Regions from separate parts of the Methylobacter sp. S3L5C genome, predicted to be linked through region 3. Evidence: riboswitches for the same ligand, from Rfam matches in the RefSeq annotation. Region 3 holds a riboswitch; each other region holds the start of a gene.
The links. A riboswitch is a leader RNA that binds a small molecule or an ion and turns the genes downstream of it on or off. The one in region 3 is predicted to bind cyclic di-GMP.
Positions count from the first base shown of each region.

Region 1: it holds a riboswitch for cyclic di-GMP, as region 3 does, so the genes downstream of both, KKZ03_RS10105 (VPLPA-CTERM sorting domain-containing protein) here and KKZ03_RS14415 (VPLPA-CTERM sorting domain-containing protein) in region 3, are expected to answer to the same signal.
Region 2: it holds a riboswitch for cyclic di-GMP, as region 3 does, so the genes downstream of both, KKZ03_RS03520 (DUF4347 domain-containing protein) here and KKZ03_RS14415 (VPLPA-CTERM sorting domain-containing protein) in region 3, are expected to answer to the same signal.
Region 4: it holds a riboswitch for cyclic di-GMP, as region 3 does, so the genes downstream of both, KKZ03_RS06105 (DUF1566 domain-containing protein) here and KKZ03_RS14415 (VPLPA-CTERM sorting domain-containing protein) in region 3, are expected to answer to the same signal.

Region 1 is NZ_CP076024.1:2,251,047-2,255,757, forward strand. It holds gene KKZ03_RS10095 (hypothetical protein) at 1-708, shown strand, start outside; gene KKZ03_RS10100 (hypothetical protein) at 1,489-2,010, opposite strand; cyclic di-GMP riboswitch class I at 2,522-2,612, shown strand; gene KKZ03_RS10105 (VPLPA-CTERM sorting domain-containing protein) at 2,653-3,405, shown strand; gene KKZ03_RS10110 (hypothetical protein) at 3,482-4,711, shown strand, end outside.
Region 2 is NZ_CP076024.1:722,076-726,786, reverse strand. It holds gene KKZ03_RS03525 (hypothetical protein) at 122-385, opposite strand; cyclic di-GMP riboswitch class I at 1,235-1,317, shown strand; gene KKZ03_RS03520 (DUF4347 domain-containing protein) at 1,752-4,711, shown strand, end outside.
Region 3 is NZ_CP076024.1:3,216,764-3,221,474, forward strand. It holds gene KKZ03_RS14400 (DUF3570 domain-containing protein) at 1-628, opposite strand, end outside; gene KKZ03_RS14405 (DUF4266 domain-containing protein) at 615-950, opposite strand; gene KKZ03_RS14410 (TlpA disulfide reductase family protein) at 968-1,459, opposite strand; gene KKZ03_RS14415 (VPLPA-CTERM sorting domain-containing protein) at 1,648-2,541, opposite strand; cyclic di-GMP riboswitch class I at 2,645-2,727, opposite strand; gene KKZ03_RS14420 (sulfotransferase) at 3,408-4,711, opposite strand, start outside.
Region 4 is NZ_CP076024.1:1,323,951-1,328,661, forward strand. It holds gene KKZ03_RS06095 (DUF1566 domain-containing protein) at 1-192, opposite strand, end outside; cyclic di-GMP riboswitch class I at 224-299, opposite strand; gene KKZ03_RS06100 (DUF1566 domain-containing protein) at 651-1,394, opposite strand; cyclic di-GMP riboswitch class I at 1,426-1,501, opposite strand; gene KKZ03_RS06105 (DUF1566 domain-containing protein) at 2,008-2,607, opposite strand; cyclic di-GMP riboswitch class I at 2,639-2,713, opposite strand; gene rsxB (electron transport complex subunit RsxB) at 3,080-3,721, opposite strand; gene KKZ03_RS06115 (DUF6781 family protein) at 4,152-4,711, shown strand, end outside.

The sequences.
Region 1 (4,711 bases), 970 kb from region 3:
ACCACACTAAAGAAAGTTTATCCACGCCTGCCCATACTGATACTCGCGGATGGCTTATATCCCTATGAAGGTTTTTTCGCTATTTGCAAAGCCAATCAATGGCATTACTGCGTGACCTTTAAGGACGGCAACCTAACCTCCGTTTGGGAGGAAGTTATGGAATTACAGGCACTGCAAAGCAAGAATACCCGCCAGGACCTGTGCTATCTGCCCGCTGGCAAAACCGTAGAGCAGGTATTTCAGTGGGTGACGGCGGTAGATTATAAAGGGCATACGTTAAATTGGCTGGCGTGCAAAGAGACCATCAGATCGACAAAAACAGAAGTACTCGAAGAGGCGCTAAAAACTACGCGTTTTGTCCACATCACTGATTTACCCATCAATGCTAGCAATATTGCTGACACCAGTCGGACTGGACGCTTGCGCTGGAAAATCGAGAATGAAGGCTTCAATACCCTTAAAAACGGTGGCTATGGCATGGAACATCAATACGCCAGGAAAAGTTATTGTGCCCTTAAAAATTACTTCCAATTCATGCAAATGGCACACCTCATTCATCAATTGATGACGTTGAATACTCGCTTTCGAGAAGACTTCATGAAGGCTAAAAACCATCCCACCCTGAAAAGCCTTTGGGTTCAGCTTGTTTCCGCCATGCAATGCTTTGAAATTAATGAACAGGAACTACAAGGTATTAGCGGGGCTTAACTTAATGGCAGTGAAGGTGGGCCAACATAAAGTAGTGCATTTTTGCATTCATACTTATTAAGATAACCAGTAGTAAATAAGCTTCACGAATTTACAAATTAATTGTGTAACTAAACAGTGCGTAAGGCGTGCCATATCCACCTTTTTGTATGATTGGTAAAATAAATACTGTAAACAAGCATAAAAATTCGTAAAAAATTGAAACTTTGAGTTTTATAGCTTTTGTCTATGGCAACAAACCTTGGTTTTTTATGCTGATTACTTGAGAAATTAGCAAAACACCGCAAGCAATTGTGCTAATTTTTCGAGAAATTAACAAAACACTTCAAGCGATTTTTCTAATGAAATAAGGATTTATAAAAGTACTTCAAGCAATTAGGCTGATTTTTTAAGCGGTAAAAAAGAAACATCAAGTAAATAGACGGGTTGCTTTAATTATAAAAATATAATAATGCGTCTTTAACCATAGGTATATACACAAGTCTTACTGCTCCTTCTTCAAAGGGAGAAGGTTGAGATGAGGGGTATGTAACTGCTTGATTTTATTCTCCTCGGCAATTGCTCCTGCATTGTGCTGCATCCGTGCAGTCGTCATCCCAGCCCTCTCCAACAAGAGAGGGAGCTTGGCGCTTCTACAACTCATTGTTTTTATTATGAGGAGAAGTTGTGTAGATGCCTATGGTCTTTAACAAGGGGGAGGCTATATTTACAAGCCTGACCTCCATTGCGAATGAAACAAGCAGGGTACATGTTTCGTGCTTTTTGTGGACTAAAAACTTTTTATTTAGTAACCAACACTAACTCTACTTCAGCTTCGGCAGTATCAAGATCTTCCTTGATAAATTCAGGCAGGCTATATTTCGCTATAAAATAACTTTTAAGCCAGGTATTAATATCCAGTTGTTTAAAAGCCAGTGCGGCATCTATTTGCAATAAACGTTGGCGTACCAAATGTTGTGGAAGCAGAATTAATTCTATGTCAGCCATGGCCACAAATTTATCGGGATTGGCATTGCCATTGTTGATAATCTTAAAAAGTTGTTGTTTTTTTAAGCCCAAATTCTGGTTTAATTCTTCCCTAAACTCAATAAATAAAGGCAGTAAGTCACTGCCAGTGCAATCCATGTCGTGTAATTGGTACATGCGGTTTAAAAGATTACTAACGGCAAAGCGATAAAGTTCTGCTTCTCTTACAAATAGACGAGACGCCATGGTTTGGATAGCATTCCTATCATGATTGTTTAAACGCATTGAAACGATTTGTTTTTTATCGCCTTCAGTAATTCCTGGTGATGATGACATATTTCAACTGCTGGTATTAGTAAAGTTCAGAAATTACATTAAAGTCTGATTATTATTAAATATAGTTGATTATTGTGACAGCTTTATAACAAAGCATACATTTAATCAATAAGTCATCCTTTTACCATACTAATTGTGTTGACATGGACAGCTTTTTACCAAACCCAACTAGGCAACTGCAAAGCAAAGGACTTGTTTTATCACTGCCCGAGTAAGTGTATTGCAAGATTAATATATAGAGTAATGAAGTTGTCATACAAGTGTATTACATTGTCAGCAACTGTCACTGTTTTGTAATCCAAAAGATTGAACCGATATGGGATACTAGCTCCACGTTGAAAGCATCTGGAGCAGATGCCGGTTAAGCAAGGGAAGGCACTGACCATACTGACAGAAGCAGCAACAGCGCTTTATTCTTGATTCAGTATTCAGCAGTAAAGAAATAGATTTATGGTAGCGGGAGCTTAACTGCTTGGCAATAAAGCAGTGAATAATATATTGGTAACAAAGAAAGTGTAAAAGCTAAACCCGTTGCGAAGCGGGGACGGAAAGCTACAGGTCTTGAAAGATTACAAATGTTTTAAGATGGCTGGGCCGCCACATTATGCGAATTTTAATTTTAAACATAATTGGTATTAACAAATGAAAAAATTTAACAAAACTTTACTCGTTGCGGCGTTAATGATAGCTGCTGGTTCTGCTAATGCGAATATCTCTGTTCATAATGGCGATTCAGAACTGTTTATGTCGGTTTATGATTCTAGCAGCAAAAACACGTACTCTTTGAATACGGGTTTGACTATCGATGCTTTTATAGCAGCGGCTAGCAACTCTACTTATGCCTATACTCACGATCTGTCTTTAGATGCCGTATGGACATCTGGTTTTAAAGGTGCTGCAGGCTTTAATGCTGCGACTACTAGTTATGCGCTGATAGTGGGCAGCAATGTTAATCCTGATGTTTTGCTTACCTCAAGTGCAGTCGGTGGTTTGGTGCTAACTGATACTATTGACGCATTAGTTAGTAATTTTCAAATCCAAGCGGGTGAAGTTAACGCTTCCGGTTTTGATATCTCTAAAGTTGTTAATGATGGCAGTATAGCAAATACCGGACAATTTAAAGACTTTGATAATGCATTTGGCCTTCAAACTGGTGCTAAGGCTGCCGGTGCTTACGGCTCTGCGTTAGCTTTTTTTCATGCCACTAATGTTCCTAATGCAGCAGGAGACGAGCTAGAGTCACACGTAGAGCAGTTTGCCGGATCATGGACATTGGCGGGTAATACATTGTCTTTTTCTGCTCCTGCTCCAATATCCGCTGTGCCATTGCCTGCTGCAGTATGGTTTTTTGGCGCTGGTTTGATGGGTATGTTGCGTTTAAATCGTCGTAAATAAATGGTTGTATAAATCCTGTGACGGCTGCATTGTTTTAATGCAGTCGTTTCTGATGTTTTTTAATTGAGAGGCTAAAATGAAAAAAAATTTAATCCTGGGTGCTGCCATTTCGGCTGCATTATTGGCGGGAAACGCGCAAGCGATTACCGTTGATGCTAACAACTTTCCTGTTTATGATACCAGCGCAGCTGGCGATACCCGTGTGGTATATATGTCTGGCGCTTCAGCGGCCGGTACTTTTATAGAAAAAGTATTAACAGGTGCGGGTGTTGCTGCAGATCAAATTTGTGACGTTAGCCAGCCTATCTGGAAATTTAAAGACAATATTGACGGTGCGACACAAAAAGCTTATTTGTGCACGCAATCAACAACAGCGACCGGTTTAACATTGGCCACTGGCAAAGCTAACTTATTAATTTACAAGCGTGATGAAGGCGGTTCTGGTTATGGCGTTAGCCCAATCATTGCTGAAGCTAATGGCGATACTGCCGGTGCTACTATCGAGTTCTTAAAAGTTAACTCAACAAACTGTACTGGTGTAGCACCTGCTGCTGCCGGTACATTAACCAGTATTACTTGTGCTTATACAACAGGTACTGCCGGAAATAACCAATTGGTTGTTCCTGATGTCGGTGTTTCTGATGTCGATCCTGCGCAATTTCAAGGGTTAAATGCTCCTTTAAAAACTAATAATGTCACCCTGTTTGCTAATGTAACAGCTGCGGATGTTGCCAAGTTAACGGTAACACCTGGCGCTGCAGTTGTGTTTGGTGTCCCGGTAAGCATGCATTTATACAGAGCGTTACAAGGTGCTCAACTTGCCATGCATACTATTCCAGTTGCTGATCCAGTATCTGGTACAACTTGCATTGTGGGCGATGTGACAAATGCTGCTTGTATGCCCAGCTTGTCAAAACAGGAAATTGCTTCCCTGATTAAAGGTGATTGGAATAACTGGAACAAATTAATGGTCACTATTCCTGGTGTAACTGCACCTCTTGGTTTAGCAGCATGGGCATCAGCTAATCAAGCAGCTGATGCACCTGCCAACGCTACGACACATGTCTGCCGTCGTGAAAATGGCTCAGGTACACAAGCGCAATTAAATAATTTTGCCTTAAATTATCCTTGTACTACGGCTTCATCTACTACTCCTCCGGCTGTTGGAAATGATGGCCTAAACGGTAATACAGGTACTAAAACAGAATCATCTTTAGTCACGTTAATTCATGAGAACTCAACTTCTGGTCGCGTTACTGCTTGTTTGAAAGATCTGAATTTGGGTGTCGATACCGCTGGTGATGGC
Region 2 (4,711 bases), 2.3 Mb from region 3:
TAATGTAACAATGGGTAAAGTATAGGATAGCAGTCGCAGGTTTTTATTTTGAAATTTAAAGTTCATTTTAGATCTTGTTATGGAGTCTATACCTTATTATTGGTTGCATGGCTTGGATTATTCAACCTGAAGAGCGACAAGCATAAAGCCTGTCGTGAATCCATTGTTCGGTGACAACTATTTTGACCGGAACAAAGACACTGTTTTTCTTGGCTATTTTCTGTCTTTTCTCAAGGCCTTTGGTATATTTTTTATCTAATGGATGAATCAGTGTTGGATTTTGTATTTTTGAAATTTCTTCACAAACGCGCATTAAATTATAAGTAATAGTCGTGATGTCGCCATTAAATTGAGCCTTACAACTATGATTGAAATTATGTGGCACTTATGTCTATTGACGAAAACACCCTGATTTATCTGGGTTCGTCCCAGTCAAGTTAAAAAAACTTGAACATTGAGTATGATGCATCGGTGGGCAGCGTTTTTACGTTCTCAGTCGCAAATCCGTCTTAAGCCGCTATCGGTTTCAAATTGATCGAGCAACGTGCGTGTCGTCGGCATGTTATAAATCGTTTTTTCCACAAATACCCTGGCGATGACCATGCGGTTTTGAGGTGGGCGACGTGAAAAGCCATGGTTGGGGCAGATGAATTCTTCGATGTGCACTATTTCTAATGTGGTGGCTAATTTTTGTTGTTTCTCTGTTAGTGAACCCAACTCTTCTTGCAGCCATTGAAATAAAGAGCCTTGTATCTTAAGTCATATTTGTGATGAGCTGTCTCGTAACTTGCTCATGCCCTTAATAAAGTTGGATTTTATAAAATTTTATTTTATCATTTTTTGGCAGGTTGTTTCTTTTTTTGCCGTTCTGGCTACTAATTCCCTTCGGTTTAATGGGTGTTGCAAGTTCCTCAAAATGAATACGGCACAGACTATCCCAAAACAGTACTAAAGCTTATTTATAAGTCTACTCCAGAGGGTAAATTGCGTCATATCACCTACTTTTCATTTTTTTATGTCAAATAACACAGTTTAATTAATTGTGCCTCCAGTTTCGCATCGTTTTTTATTGCAATCCTAATAGTAATATTAAGCAACTCGTTGTAAGAAAAGGATTTTTATTGTTTTTTTAAGATTTGGCATAAAATCTGCTAAATAACAATAAGCCAGTAACAGCTATTGCCGCTGGTTTGCTCTCAGAAAAGAAAGTACTGCATAAATATCATGCAAAACTTTATCACTTTGCCACCCCCGTTGTGAATCGGGCTCGGAAAGCCACGGATCTTGGGTTTTACTTAAGATGGCCGGGCTGCCTTTTCGTCATTTAACGAAAGAGGGCCTCAGCATTTAGTTGATGACAATAAATCCTTAGTAAGACGCTGAGATTGTTTTCTTTTATTAAAGCGTTGGCCTCATTTTTCTTATCTCGAACTCAGGATATATCAAATGCAGTTTTAAATTAAAAAAAGACCTTTATTACACACAAAAAAGCTATTCAGCATGAGTCAAATAATTTCACTATTCCATAATCACAGCTAAAGCAGAGATTACCTGAGCGGGTCGCTGATAGTCGATTTAAGGACGAGATTATCGAGCTTAAGCCAGCACACCATAATAGCCGATCTATGTGTCGTTTTGTTTACGGTACATGAATTAAAAATGTATATAAAAGACCTGGCGAGTTGCCAGTCGCTTCAATAGTACTAAAAAACATAACTCTTTTAATCTACACAGCAAATTAGGTATTCACCATGAATCAAGTCATTACTCCAGTCAAAAAATTGTTAGTCATCGACAGCCAAGTTGGCAACTGGCAAAGCTTGGCCGCCGATGTTGGCACCGATACGGCTGTGTTAATTCTTGATTCGGGTTCTGATGGACTCGCCCAAATCAGTGCTTACCTGACGACGTTAGCCGCAAACACACAAAATTTTGTTCCGTTGCAAAGCCTGCAAATTATTTCCCACGGCAGTGCGGGCAGTATCAGTTTGGGTTCAACTACCCTAACTACTGACAATTTACAGCAATACACCAGCCAACTGGAAACGATAGGTAGTGCCTTAAACGCCACCGGTGATATTTTGCTGTATGGCTGTAATGTCGCAGCAGACCCCGTTGGGTTGGATTTTATCAATCAATTTGCGGCCTTAACCAGTGCCGATGTGGCGGCGTCAACTGACTTAACCGGCGCAACGGCCTTGGGCGGTAATTGGGTATTGGAAGCGGCTACCGGAACTATTGAGGCAATAGCCTTGCAACCGGTTTATAACGGAATATTAGCAGGTGCGGCTGTTATAAACTTTAATAAAGGTGAAGTGGATAATCCACAAGTTGCAAGTACAGCGGGCAACCTGGGCATGACCCAGTCCGCCTATGCAGGTTTTGCTAATGTTGCTCCTCAATCCGGTGGTCTTACTGCTGGCACAAATGCCGCTGGCGCTTATTACGAAGATGGCTTGGTGGTGGGTATTGTCCAGGATACTTCCAACAACATCGCCCATGTTCACCGTGGTGGAACGGTTAATGACAGAAACGTGATGTATCATTCCGACTCTAGTGGACTTTATATCAGGGCTTTGGACAGTAGCGCCTTTAGCCTGACATCACTTAATTTTGATGCGGTGGCTAGTGATGAAAATCCGTATGCTACTGGCACTTACATAAGCCAAAGTTCAGGTGAGTCAGTAACCAGCGTGGCCGGTGCCAATGATTATTGGGAAATTTTGGGTTATGCCTCGGCATTAAATCCAACCCTGGATACTGATGCCAATAGTGGTGCCTGGATTGCCCGTCAAACATTGACTAACGGTTTTAACGGTCTGGTGACACTCAGTAGCGCTTTTGAAAATATTGGCGCTTTCTGGATTCATTATGCCGGCTATCAGCAAACACCTGTAGACGGTATGCAGTTTGCCATGTCGTTGGATAATATAAATATTGCTCCTGTTAATACTGCTCCGGTAGCCGTCGATGACAGCCTCACTGCGACTGAAGACACGTTGATTATCTATACGGCAGCACAATTGCTGGGTAATGATACTGATGTTGAAGGCGCAGCCTTAACCATCGCCAGTGTCACCTCCGGCAACAACGGCACAGCGGTATTAAATGCCGACGGCACAGTCAGTTTTACCCCGTCTGCCAACTTCAGCGGTGTGGCTGACTTTAGCTATGTAGCCAGCGATAGCGCGTTGCTATCCACTAGTGCGACAGTAACTGTGACTGTCGTGGCTGTTAATGACTTGCCTACCGGCACCGTCACTATCTCCGGTACGCCGACTCAAGGCCAAATACTGACAGCAGACATCAGTACCTTGGTCGATGCCGATGGTTTGAATCCAGCAACTATTACTTACCAATGGTTTGCTGATACAGTAGCCATTAGCGGCGCAATAGCCGCTACGTGGACGTTAACTCAAGAGCAAGTGGGCAAAGAAATTACCGTTAAAGCCAGCTATACTGACCAACTACTTACCGCTGAACAAGTAACGAGTGTTGCCACCACTATGGTAGCCAATGTCAATGACCTGCCTACCGGCACCGTCACTATCTCCGGCTTGATTGAGCAAAACCAAATATTGACAGTCGCCAATACCTTGGTGGATTTGGATGGTATGGGTACTGCCCCGATTACTTACCAATGGTTGGCAGGTGGTATAGCTATTGAAGGTGCAACAGGCGAGACGTTTACCTTAACTCAAGCGCAAGTGAACAAAGTCATCACCGTTCAGGCCAGCTATACCGACGGCCTGAATAAACTTGAACAGGTATTGAGCTCTGCCACCACTGCCGTAGCCAATGTTAATGATTTGCCTACCGGCACCGTCACTATCTCCGGTACGCCGACTCAAGGCGAAGTGCTGACAGCCGCTAATACCTTGGCGGATTTGGATGGTATGGGTACAGTCCCGATTACTTACCAATGGTTGGCAGGTGGCCTAGCTATTGAAGGTGCAACAGGCGAGGCGTTTACCTTAACTCAAGCGCAAGTGAACAAAGTTATCACCGTTCAGGCCAGCTATACCGACGGCCTGAATAAACTTGAACAGGTATTGAGCTCTGCCACCACTGCCGTAGCCAATGTTAATGACCTGCCTACCGGCACCGTCACTATCTCCGGCTTGATTGAGCAAAACCAAATATTGACAGTCGCCAATACCTTGGTGGATTTGGATGGTATGGGTACTGCCCCGATTACTTACCAATGGTTGGCAGGTGGTATAGCTATTGAAGGTGCAACAGGCGAAACGTTTACCTTAACTCAAGCGCAAGTGAACAAAGTCATCACCGTTCAGGCCAGCTATACCGACGGCCTGAATAAACTTGAACAGGTATTGAGCTCTGCCACCACTACCGTAGCCGATGTTAATGACTTGCCTACCGGCACCGTCACTATCTCCGGTACGCCGACTCAAGGCCAAATACTGACAGCAGACATCAGTACCTTGGTCGATGCCGATGGTTTGAATCCAGCAACTATTACTTACCAATGGTTTGCTGATACAGTAGCCATTAGCGGCGCAATAGCCGCTACGTGGACGTTAACTCAAGAGCAAGTGGGCAAAGAAATTACCGTTAAAGCCAGCTATACTGACCAACTACTTACCGCTGAACAAGTAACGAGTGTTGCCACCACTATGGTAGCCAATGTCAATGACCCACATACCGGCACAGTCACTATCACCGGTACGGTTGAGGAAAAACAAATATT
Region 3 (4,711 bases):
CGGTTTCGTATTGGTCGGTCAACGCAGGGATTGCAACATTGAGGTTATTTAAATCTGATTTGTAAGTGTCTGTAATAAGAGCTTTATCCGCATTATAAGAGGTGTCTAGCGCTGCTTGATCGTTGGTTTTTGTGGTTTCAAGCGCGGTTAGCTGAGTGTTACTATTGGTGGTAATTTCTGCCTGGGCTGCGGTATTGCCATCAGAAAATGACTGAAAACCGTTAAGACCCCCAAGTATGGTTAATCCTGCTGCCGTGACACCACCTGATGCGGCTGATATGACATCAACATAACTAAGTTCATTTGAGACTGTGCCATCCGCTTTTTGTTTGTATTTGGCCACATTGGTCATGCTTGCCGGCATGCTAAACGATGGCGTGGCACCACTGTAAGTATCGCGATCAAGACTAAAAGCCAATTCAAGCCGGTCGGTCAACGGAATAATCGCATCGGCATGGTAAATATCAACCTGCATACGGTTATCACTTTCCTGGTAATGGCCGTAACTGACATTGGATAGTATTTGTGCCGAAGGGATGGCGGCCGAGACAGTCAATCCGGGCAGACTGAGTGCCGCTGTCGTGAATGCCGCCAGTGCAGTTTTTTTGTCTGATTTAATTGCAGCCACAACCGCCTCCTGCACCGCTATGTCCACCTTGTGAGGCTTCTTTGCTGGTAAAAATATGATCACGAAAGCTGTTTAAATTGGGGTGGGGATTGATACCCATTTCCGGTTTGGCCAGATTACCCCGTTGCCAGGGCGCAACCGTGCTACAACCTTGGCAAACAAGCACGCTGCTACAGAGTAGGGCGATGACCAGTCGGTGAGTCCATTGATTTCTCGTGTAGTTCGATAAGTTACCGAATGTAACGAACACATTGAGTGTCGGTCGCATAGTCTTATCCAAGGTAAGACGTTGCTCACCAAGCCATTGTGTTAAAGCGTGCATGATGTAAATCCTTAAAGTTATTCAGCCAGTAGCGCCGAAACTTGTGCACTAATCATGTCTTTGTCCTCATCCCGAAAGCCGAGATGTATTTTTCTGATTTTGCCGGTTTTATCGACCAGATAAGTCGACGGCATGGCTTGAACATCAAACTTGGCAGGGCAGTCGCCTTTTGGATCAAAAGCCGTGACGTAATCAACGGCATTGCTAACAAGAAACTGTTTGGCTTCTTCGCTATTTTCATCGACATTGATGGCAATAATCTCAAAGCCGTTTTTGACGTGTTCGTTACGCAAACTGTTAAAAAACGGCATTGATTTTTTACAGGGTGGACACCAGGTCGCCCAAAAATCAATCAAAATCACTTTGCCTTTATAGGCATTAAGGTCAAGTTTTTCAGCATTGCCAGTAAGTGCGGCGGGACATTGAGGGGTAGGTTGACCTTCTTGTGCTGCGTTTGCCAGAGGGGCAGTAGCCAAAAATATCAGGGTTGATAAAAGCAATTTTTTCATGACGGTGGACGTTATTAGTTTTAAAAGACAAGCGCTTACATCACCTGTTTCTGTCGGTAAATAGCGGTATGTCGAAACGACAGAAAGGGTTGTACTAGGCGGCCGGGAAGGCATCATCTACAAACACAAAAACCCGATACATCAATTTGATGTGCCGGGTTTTTGTTTATATCAGCAGTTTTAAGATTTTATACCGCTAATTTGCGTCGACGCAGACCGACAAACCCGGCCAACGCGCTGCCAAATAACCAAACGGCACCCGGCAAAGGAACGGGCGAGGTGGTTTTAATATTTAACGCATAACCATCAACGCCGGTATTCCATTTTGAGAAATCAACGCCGCCCAAGTAAATGGAATAAATATGACCGGCTTCAGCGGCAAAGGTAAAGCCGTTAACCCCATCAACATTATCGCTATAGCCGATATTAGTCAGCCCTGTGGTTGCAAATGGATTATTGGCTGTATAAGGTTTTGCAATAACAGGATTATTCCAAGATCCGTGATGGCTATAGTTAGCAGTGCTAGTGTCCATGCCATCAAAAACGGTGACACCAAATTTGCTGAATGTACTGGGGAGTAAGTTACCCAGTGTTGTTAAATTTAAGGTAATGTTTTGAGCCACATTAGATGTTACTAAACCAATATCAGTTTGATGCTTCCAGCCTGTTGTTGGTGCTGAGTTATCGCGCCACGCACCGCCACCGGTGTCGATTTCCGCTGCTGTGCCATATTTTGCCAAGGAATCAGCCGCAGAAATGGTTGCAGCATCTCCAGAACCCGTTAATTGAACGGCCCAGTTTAAATGAGAAGAACCGGTGTAGCCAAGAGGCAAAGCACCAGCAGACGTTCCCAACCAAGGTACGATAGTCCCTTTGTTGCCCTGACTTTCAGGGCCGGTTGCAGTGCCGGGTGAGGTGGTACCGTTGTCAAATGTGCGTGTCCAGCCATCAGTAGCTGTAGAAACTGTTGTTGTAAAGGTGTTGTACATTGTGGTTGACGCGAATGTGGTAGACGCGCTCATGGAAAGTGCTGTGCCGGCAATGGCCACTGTGATGGCTTTAGCTAATTTGGTTTTTATCATGGTGATCGTTGTCGCTTATTTTAAAAGTTAACCTGTCCAGCATCTTGCCAAGGATTTATTGTCATTAACAAAATACTGGGGCCCTCTTTCGCTAATTGACGAAAGAGGCAGCCCGGCTATCTTAAGTAAAACCCAAGATCCGTGGCTTTCCGAGCCCGCTTCACAACGGGGGTGGCAAAGTAATAAAGCTTTGCATAATATTTATGCAGCACTTTCTTTTTGAGAACAAAACCGCTGCGATAGTGTTGCCGGTTTATTCTATTATTTTTAGTTAGCATATTTTATGCCATTTCTTAAAAAAATAAAAAAATCATTTACTTACAACAGGTTACTTGATAGCGTTATTGCGGTTGTAGTAAAAGCCGGTGCGAAGCAGGAGGCACAATTAATTAAACTATGTTATTTGACATAAAAAAAATGAAAAGTAGGTGATATCCCGCTTTTTAATAAAACGAGTTATTTTTAGTGGCGGGTAAAAGTCAGGGTAACAGGGAAGGGCGGCAAATAGCTTCGATGGAGTAAAGCCGAATCGAGGCATCAAGTTTGAATTAGCCTCGATTTTACTAAGTTATATCGAGTCTATTTAACGGGTATTATATTAACGATTGTATTAGGTAATTTTTATGCGACTACAAACCGATGGTGCAGGTAGCTTTTCTCTTTGACAAGTAGCCTTTTATCTTCCGCTGAAGTTTACTTTGGCGGTTTTTTATGTCTGGTAGTTCATTGTTTTAGAGTCAAACGTGACGCGGTTTGTTGCCCCGTCACTCAGGTTTTAAAAGTTATTGAAATTTTGAAACGGTTTAGCTTTAGATTGTAAGCACGGGTCGGTATCTTGCTTTTTTACAAGCAGTAGCAAGTGAACATTAATCGTCGTAGCCATAAAAGCTGATAATCGGTTGTAACCAAGCCGAGATTTTTGCATATTCGGTTTCATAATGCCGCCAACGACCAACCGACGACGAATAAAGCGGTTGTGCAACCTGATTAAAGCTGGGGCTGGAAATGTATTTACCGGCTGCTTGTTTATGAAAATCTACAACGGCTGGGTCCCAATTTACATCCAAAAAGTCAAAAACCTTACGAAACGCCGGTTCAAATTGGAATACGGCATCTTCATAACGAAATTCGATAAAATCCATCGTCAATTGCGGTTTTATAGTCATCCACCAATCCATAACCTGCGCATAAAACTGTGCAGTATCTTGCCAGCTTAGTAAATGTACGGTTGACGGTGTGGGTATCATGGTCTGCATAAAGCAACTCAGGCAGACATCACGAGGATCACGCAGCAGAAAAACCAGTTTGGCATCAGGAAAAAGACAGTTAATCAATCCTAAATCAATAGTGTTCATGGTAGTTTTATCAAGTAACAAGCGGCTACCAATCTTGTCGCCGTATAAGGCATGCGCCCTGTTCCAGTAAAATTTCCGCAAGTGCAACACGCCTGCCAAATCAAGTTTCCTCAGTTGATCTGGTACGTTGCCCTGATTATGGGAAAGCCGGTTTAATTCTTGAACCACAGTAACTATTAAATCAGTTTCGTCCGCGACAAAAATATCAGGGTTAGCGCCCAATACTTCCTGGGTTAACGTGGTGCCGGTACGCATAAAACCCAGCAAGAAAACTGGCGCAGGTTGATCGGCTGGAAACAGGGTGTTTGACCAGCGCCCCAGTAATTCACGGTTAAATTCGGCTTTATTGGTTTTCAGCATTTGTGGTACCAACTTCGCATCCTGGCGTAATACTTCAGGCAGGCGTTTGGAAACGTTAGCTGATAGATGCAAATGAGCAAAAACCTGGTCATACTCGCCCAGTTTATCGAGGAAGCGAGCCAGTTCTTTATGTGCCCTGAATTGTTCTTCAGAGGTTAGTAAAGGATTTTGGAGTACTTTTTCCAGTCGGTTTTTAGCGTCTGCCGTCCGTCCATCTGCAGCTTCCAGCGTTGCCAGCAGAATCGCCAGCATAGCGCTATCTGGAACCAGTTGCAGGGCTTTTCGACCTGCGGCCAGAGCAGACTTTTTTTGATTTAGCCGGGAATGAGTCAAAGCCAGTAATTGAAAGCCCCGGACGAAACCGGGATTAATCAGTACCGCTTGTTTGCAGACATCCAGTGCACCTGGATAATCATGCCAATATTGCAGTTGATCAGCCATATCAAGAGATAACT
Region 4 (4,711 bases), 1.9 Mb from region 3:
TATTTGACTAACCAGATTGGTATTACCTGCCGCCTGGGTTTTAAACAAATTGGCATCAGCTGCCCAGGTGATTTTGTTGACATCGTCATAGACCATACCGCCGGTACGTGCCACTAACGCTGCTTGGGCAGTCCCGGTTGCTGCTGTACTGACCAGCAAAGCCAATACCAAGCCGTTTTTTTTATGTTGCATATTACTACCTACGAAAAATTATCATTACATTTAACGTAACCCGGCTGACCTGTAACGGCTCCGTGGCTTTCCGTCCTTATCTTGCAATAAGTTTGGCTTGTTCATCCATAAATCATGCACACCTAAATAAGTGAGACACGAGCATACAATTTTATTAAGCAGGTAACTTTGCTTGACCATAAATACCTATAGTATTTATGTAATTTTTAAACTACAGGCTGAAGATAACAGATAAAAATAGCGAGTCAAGCTTTGAATTGTAACAAAATGTAACAAGCAATCTAAATATACTAAAGCAATGAACCATGCTAAAGCGTGATTCGTGACCTGCAGTGTGTTTTGATAGTACTATTGGCTGGAATTAAGCTGGATAAACTGAACAACGTGGGAAGGTGTAATTTGTAGGGCGTTGTAAATCGGGTTAGGCGCTAGCCGTAACCCGACAAAGATACATCGAATTAAACGATGTTTTTACGACGCTTTAAACCGATTAAGCCTACCAAAGCACTACCGAATAACCAGACTGCGCCGGGTAATGGCACAGCGGCAACATCGCCAGATCGAACAGCCCATGCGAAGTTCTGGTTTAGCTTACCGATGTAGGACATAGTGCCATTTGTGGTAAGGAAGAGCCACGCTTCGCCTGGACTGCTCGCATATTCACTACCCAACCAGTACTCAGAGCTTTGGACGTTAGTGAATATATTATAACTGCCATTATTGGTCATACCTGTACCAGCACCTGCGCCATTACCGGCACCTGCTCCACCACTCGGTCCATTGGCAAACAAAGCTACCATTTCGCTGACGGGCGGGTTTCCACCAGAAGCTCCCTCGGTAATGATGGGTAGTCTCCAGTCAGTAAAGCCACCCAGTGTTAAATTGTTAACCCAGGCTTGTGCGCCAAACCAGGTCATTTTACCGGTGGAGGTATTAAAGTCAGCGGCGGTCAGTGTGTGACTGCCGTTAACTGCCGACGCATCATTAATAACCCCATTGTTATTTACGATAATCTCATTAACCAGATTCGAATCAGCTGCCGCTTGGGTTTTAAACAGATTGGCATCCGCAGCCCAAGTGATTTTATTGATTTTGTCATACACCATACCGCCGGTACGTGCCTCTAAGGAGGCTTGGGCTGTACTTGTTACTATGCTACTGGCCAGTAAAACCAATGCCAGCCTTATTTTTTTATGTCGCATGTTGTTACCTAAAAAAAACAACTATTTAATTTAACGCAACCCGGCTGGCCTCTAAAGGCTTCGTGGCTTTCCGTCCTTATCTTGCAATAAGTTTGGCTTTTTTATCCATAAATCATGCGCACTTGGATAAGTGAGACACGAGCGTGCAATTTCATTAAGCAAGCATTGGCATGTTTACAAATCACAAACAAATAATAATCGATAAAAATATAATGTCCAGTGCTAAATTGTGACAAAATTATGAAAGAATTAAATAATTATTTTAAATACACTAAAGCCATAAACTATACTGAGATATGAAATGCATCGCTCATGACTGGCAGGGTATTTTGGTGACGCTATTGAGTGGGGTTAATCAGGCAGGATGCGGGATAAAAAAATTGCGCCCATTACCTCTTACATCAGCGGTAATGCGGTTTGTCAACACGGTTGGAGTAATATGTAGGGCGTTAATAGCAAAGCGTCTTGCGCGAATGTTGGGCTTTGATCTTTTAGCGCATCAGGCTATCGCTAAGACCCACTACTTTTAATCTATCTTCGGCTCTGGCTCCCAAGCTGGAGCTTGGGAGCCAGAGCACTTGGGAGCCAAGGAGCCAGTCAGTCAAGCACCGAATTAAGCAGTGTTTTTACGACGATTTAAGCCCATTACACCAATCATGCCAGTCAAGAATAGCCAGACCGCACCGGGTAATGGCACAGTGGCAACATCGCCCGAGCGAACAGCCCATGCGTAGAGATCCTTATTATACTTTTCGTCGCTCTGCTTGCCACCCTTGATATCGAAGGCCCTCGTTTTATCTTTACCGGCATCCTCGCTCGACCAGTACTTGTCGTTCTTGACGTTAGTGAATAAATCATACTTGCTATCATCCTTATCGCCGCTATGATCCTTATCACCATTACCCCTTCCTATCTTACTCAAAACAGGGCCTAGCTGATTGGTAAATTGGTTAATGGTAGGCAGTACCCAATCCGTGTAACCGGCATAATCCAGACCGTTGGCCCAGGCTACAGCTGTTGACCACTCCATTTTACCATTGCGATCGTAGCCACTGGTTTTTGCCAGATTGGCATCGGCTACCCAAGTTATATTGTTGACATCGTCATAAACCAAATCCGTACCACGAGCAAAAAGCGATGCATGGGCAGTACCCGTTGTTGCTACGACGCCAATAATCAAGGCCAGTGCCAAACGTGTTTTTTTATGTTGCATATTATTACCTATAGAAAATCATCATTAAATGTAATGCAGCCTGACTGGCCATTAAGGCTCCGTGGCTTTCCGTCTTTATCTTGCAATAAGTTTTGCTTTTTTATCCGTAAATCATGCGCACTTAACTAAGTGGGACACGAGCATACAATTTTTTTAAGCAGGGAAGCTGACCTGATTATAAGTACTTAAATTTTTTGCTGTTTCAAAACCGTAAATATAGAATAACAGATAAAAATAGTGCGTCCAGCTTTGAATTGTAACCAAATGTAACAAACATTTTTACATATACTTAAAGTGGTGGGCATGCTGTAAAGAATGAAGCGCGTCGTTGGTGACTGGCGGGTATTTTGGTGACGCTATTAAGCGGGGTTAGTAAGGCAGAATGCGGGGTAACGGGATTACGCCTGTTACCTCTTGTGTATCAGCGGTAATGCGGTTTTTCGGTTACTGTATCTTATGCAGAAACAGTGTATTACTGTTGCTGCGAACTTTGTAATTGCATTTTTACCAATTGCGCTCTTTTTTGCTTCGCACGTTCCAGTTTTTCCGCCTGTTCTTTTTCTTTACGCAGACAGTGCGCATCATAACGGCGCTTTGCCAATTGAGTACGTGCGTATTTCTGCTCGTGACTTAGGGATTGTTCTTTATCGACAGGCAGTGGCACCATAATAATACAATCTACCGGACAAGGCGCTACACACAGCTCACAACCGGTGCATTCTGAAGCGATAACGGTATGCATAAATTTTGCCGCGCCTAAAATAGCGTCAACAGGGCAAGCAGCAATACATTTAACGCAACCGATACAGTCTTTCTCAATAATAAATGCCACACTTTTAGGTTTATGTTGGCCAAATTGCGGATTAAGCGGCTTGGGACTAACGCCTAACAAAAGCGCTAATTCGATAACACCCTCGTTACCACCCGGCGGACATTGATTAATGTCTGCAACCCCCGATGCAATGGCTTCAGCATAAGGACGACAGCCTTGAAAACCGCATTGTCTGCATTGGGTCTGCGGCAGAATGGCATTTATTTGATCAATCACAGTATGGACTTTACCCTTGAATATTGCTGGTATAAATAACCGGATATTGTTGCATTTATTTGCAATGAAGTTTTAAATAAATTCATTGTTGTTCAAAAGACGGCTATCCACTTTAAACGAGACAAGCAAAAAGGCTTAATCGTCCTTAATGATAAATCATCAAAAGGATCGTTCGCTGAGCAGAGTCGAAGCGGACAACTCGCTTCGACTCCGCTCAGCGAACGATTTAACCTTAAATTGTCCCGTTTTAAATGGGTAGCCAAAAATACCCAGCCGTTACCCTGTCAATAAAATAAAATCGGTGGCGCTTTCGGCAGGTTTTTTAATCATTGGATAATTGTTCCTTAAAGAGCGTAATGAAACCGGGAAAAAACCGACACTTATCTGTGGCTATGTTGAGTTTAATAAGATGATGCCTGCAATGCTGATCGGTGCTATTGTTAAGCCGTTAGAGTTAGTGGACTTTCTTTTTTTAAAATTAACAGGGAAAACTATTATGACTAAAATAAATCAACAACAGGTTAAAGATGCCGTCCGGACAGCCGTTAATTCGGGGACCAACGTGCATCAACAAGTTAAGGCGATTACCTTAACGGCACTGACATCAAGGCAACTGGATATGGATAATATCAATAGTGTCACTGAAGCAGTCGGCAAAGGTATTAATGAAGGTATAAGCACTCAGGGTGAGCAGGCCAAAGAGGTCTTTAAGCAGGCGGCCACGGCATTGGATGATGCGTTGGCAATTGCTGCGGAGGCGTCAAAACTGGCTATTGAAGAAGCAGCATCGCGAGTTACTGAATATTCTCAACATGACCTTAATGATGCCATAAAAGATTTACAAGCGATGGAAGGTTCATTTCTCGATACCTTGGCAAAAGTAGCCAAAGGCAGTAATCAGGTTATTGCTGATATTGTTAATGACTTTATTACCCATACTGCGCAAAGCGGAACCGCTGTTGGCAAACAAACCTTAATTGCTCTGGAAGCGCTGAAAGGCGTCACGCAACTAAGTAAAACCGTGCTGGTGTCCAGTACGGTTGCCACAGTATCGAC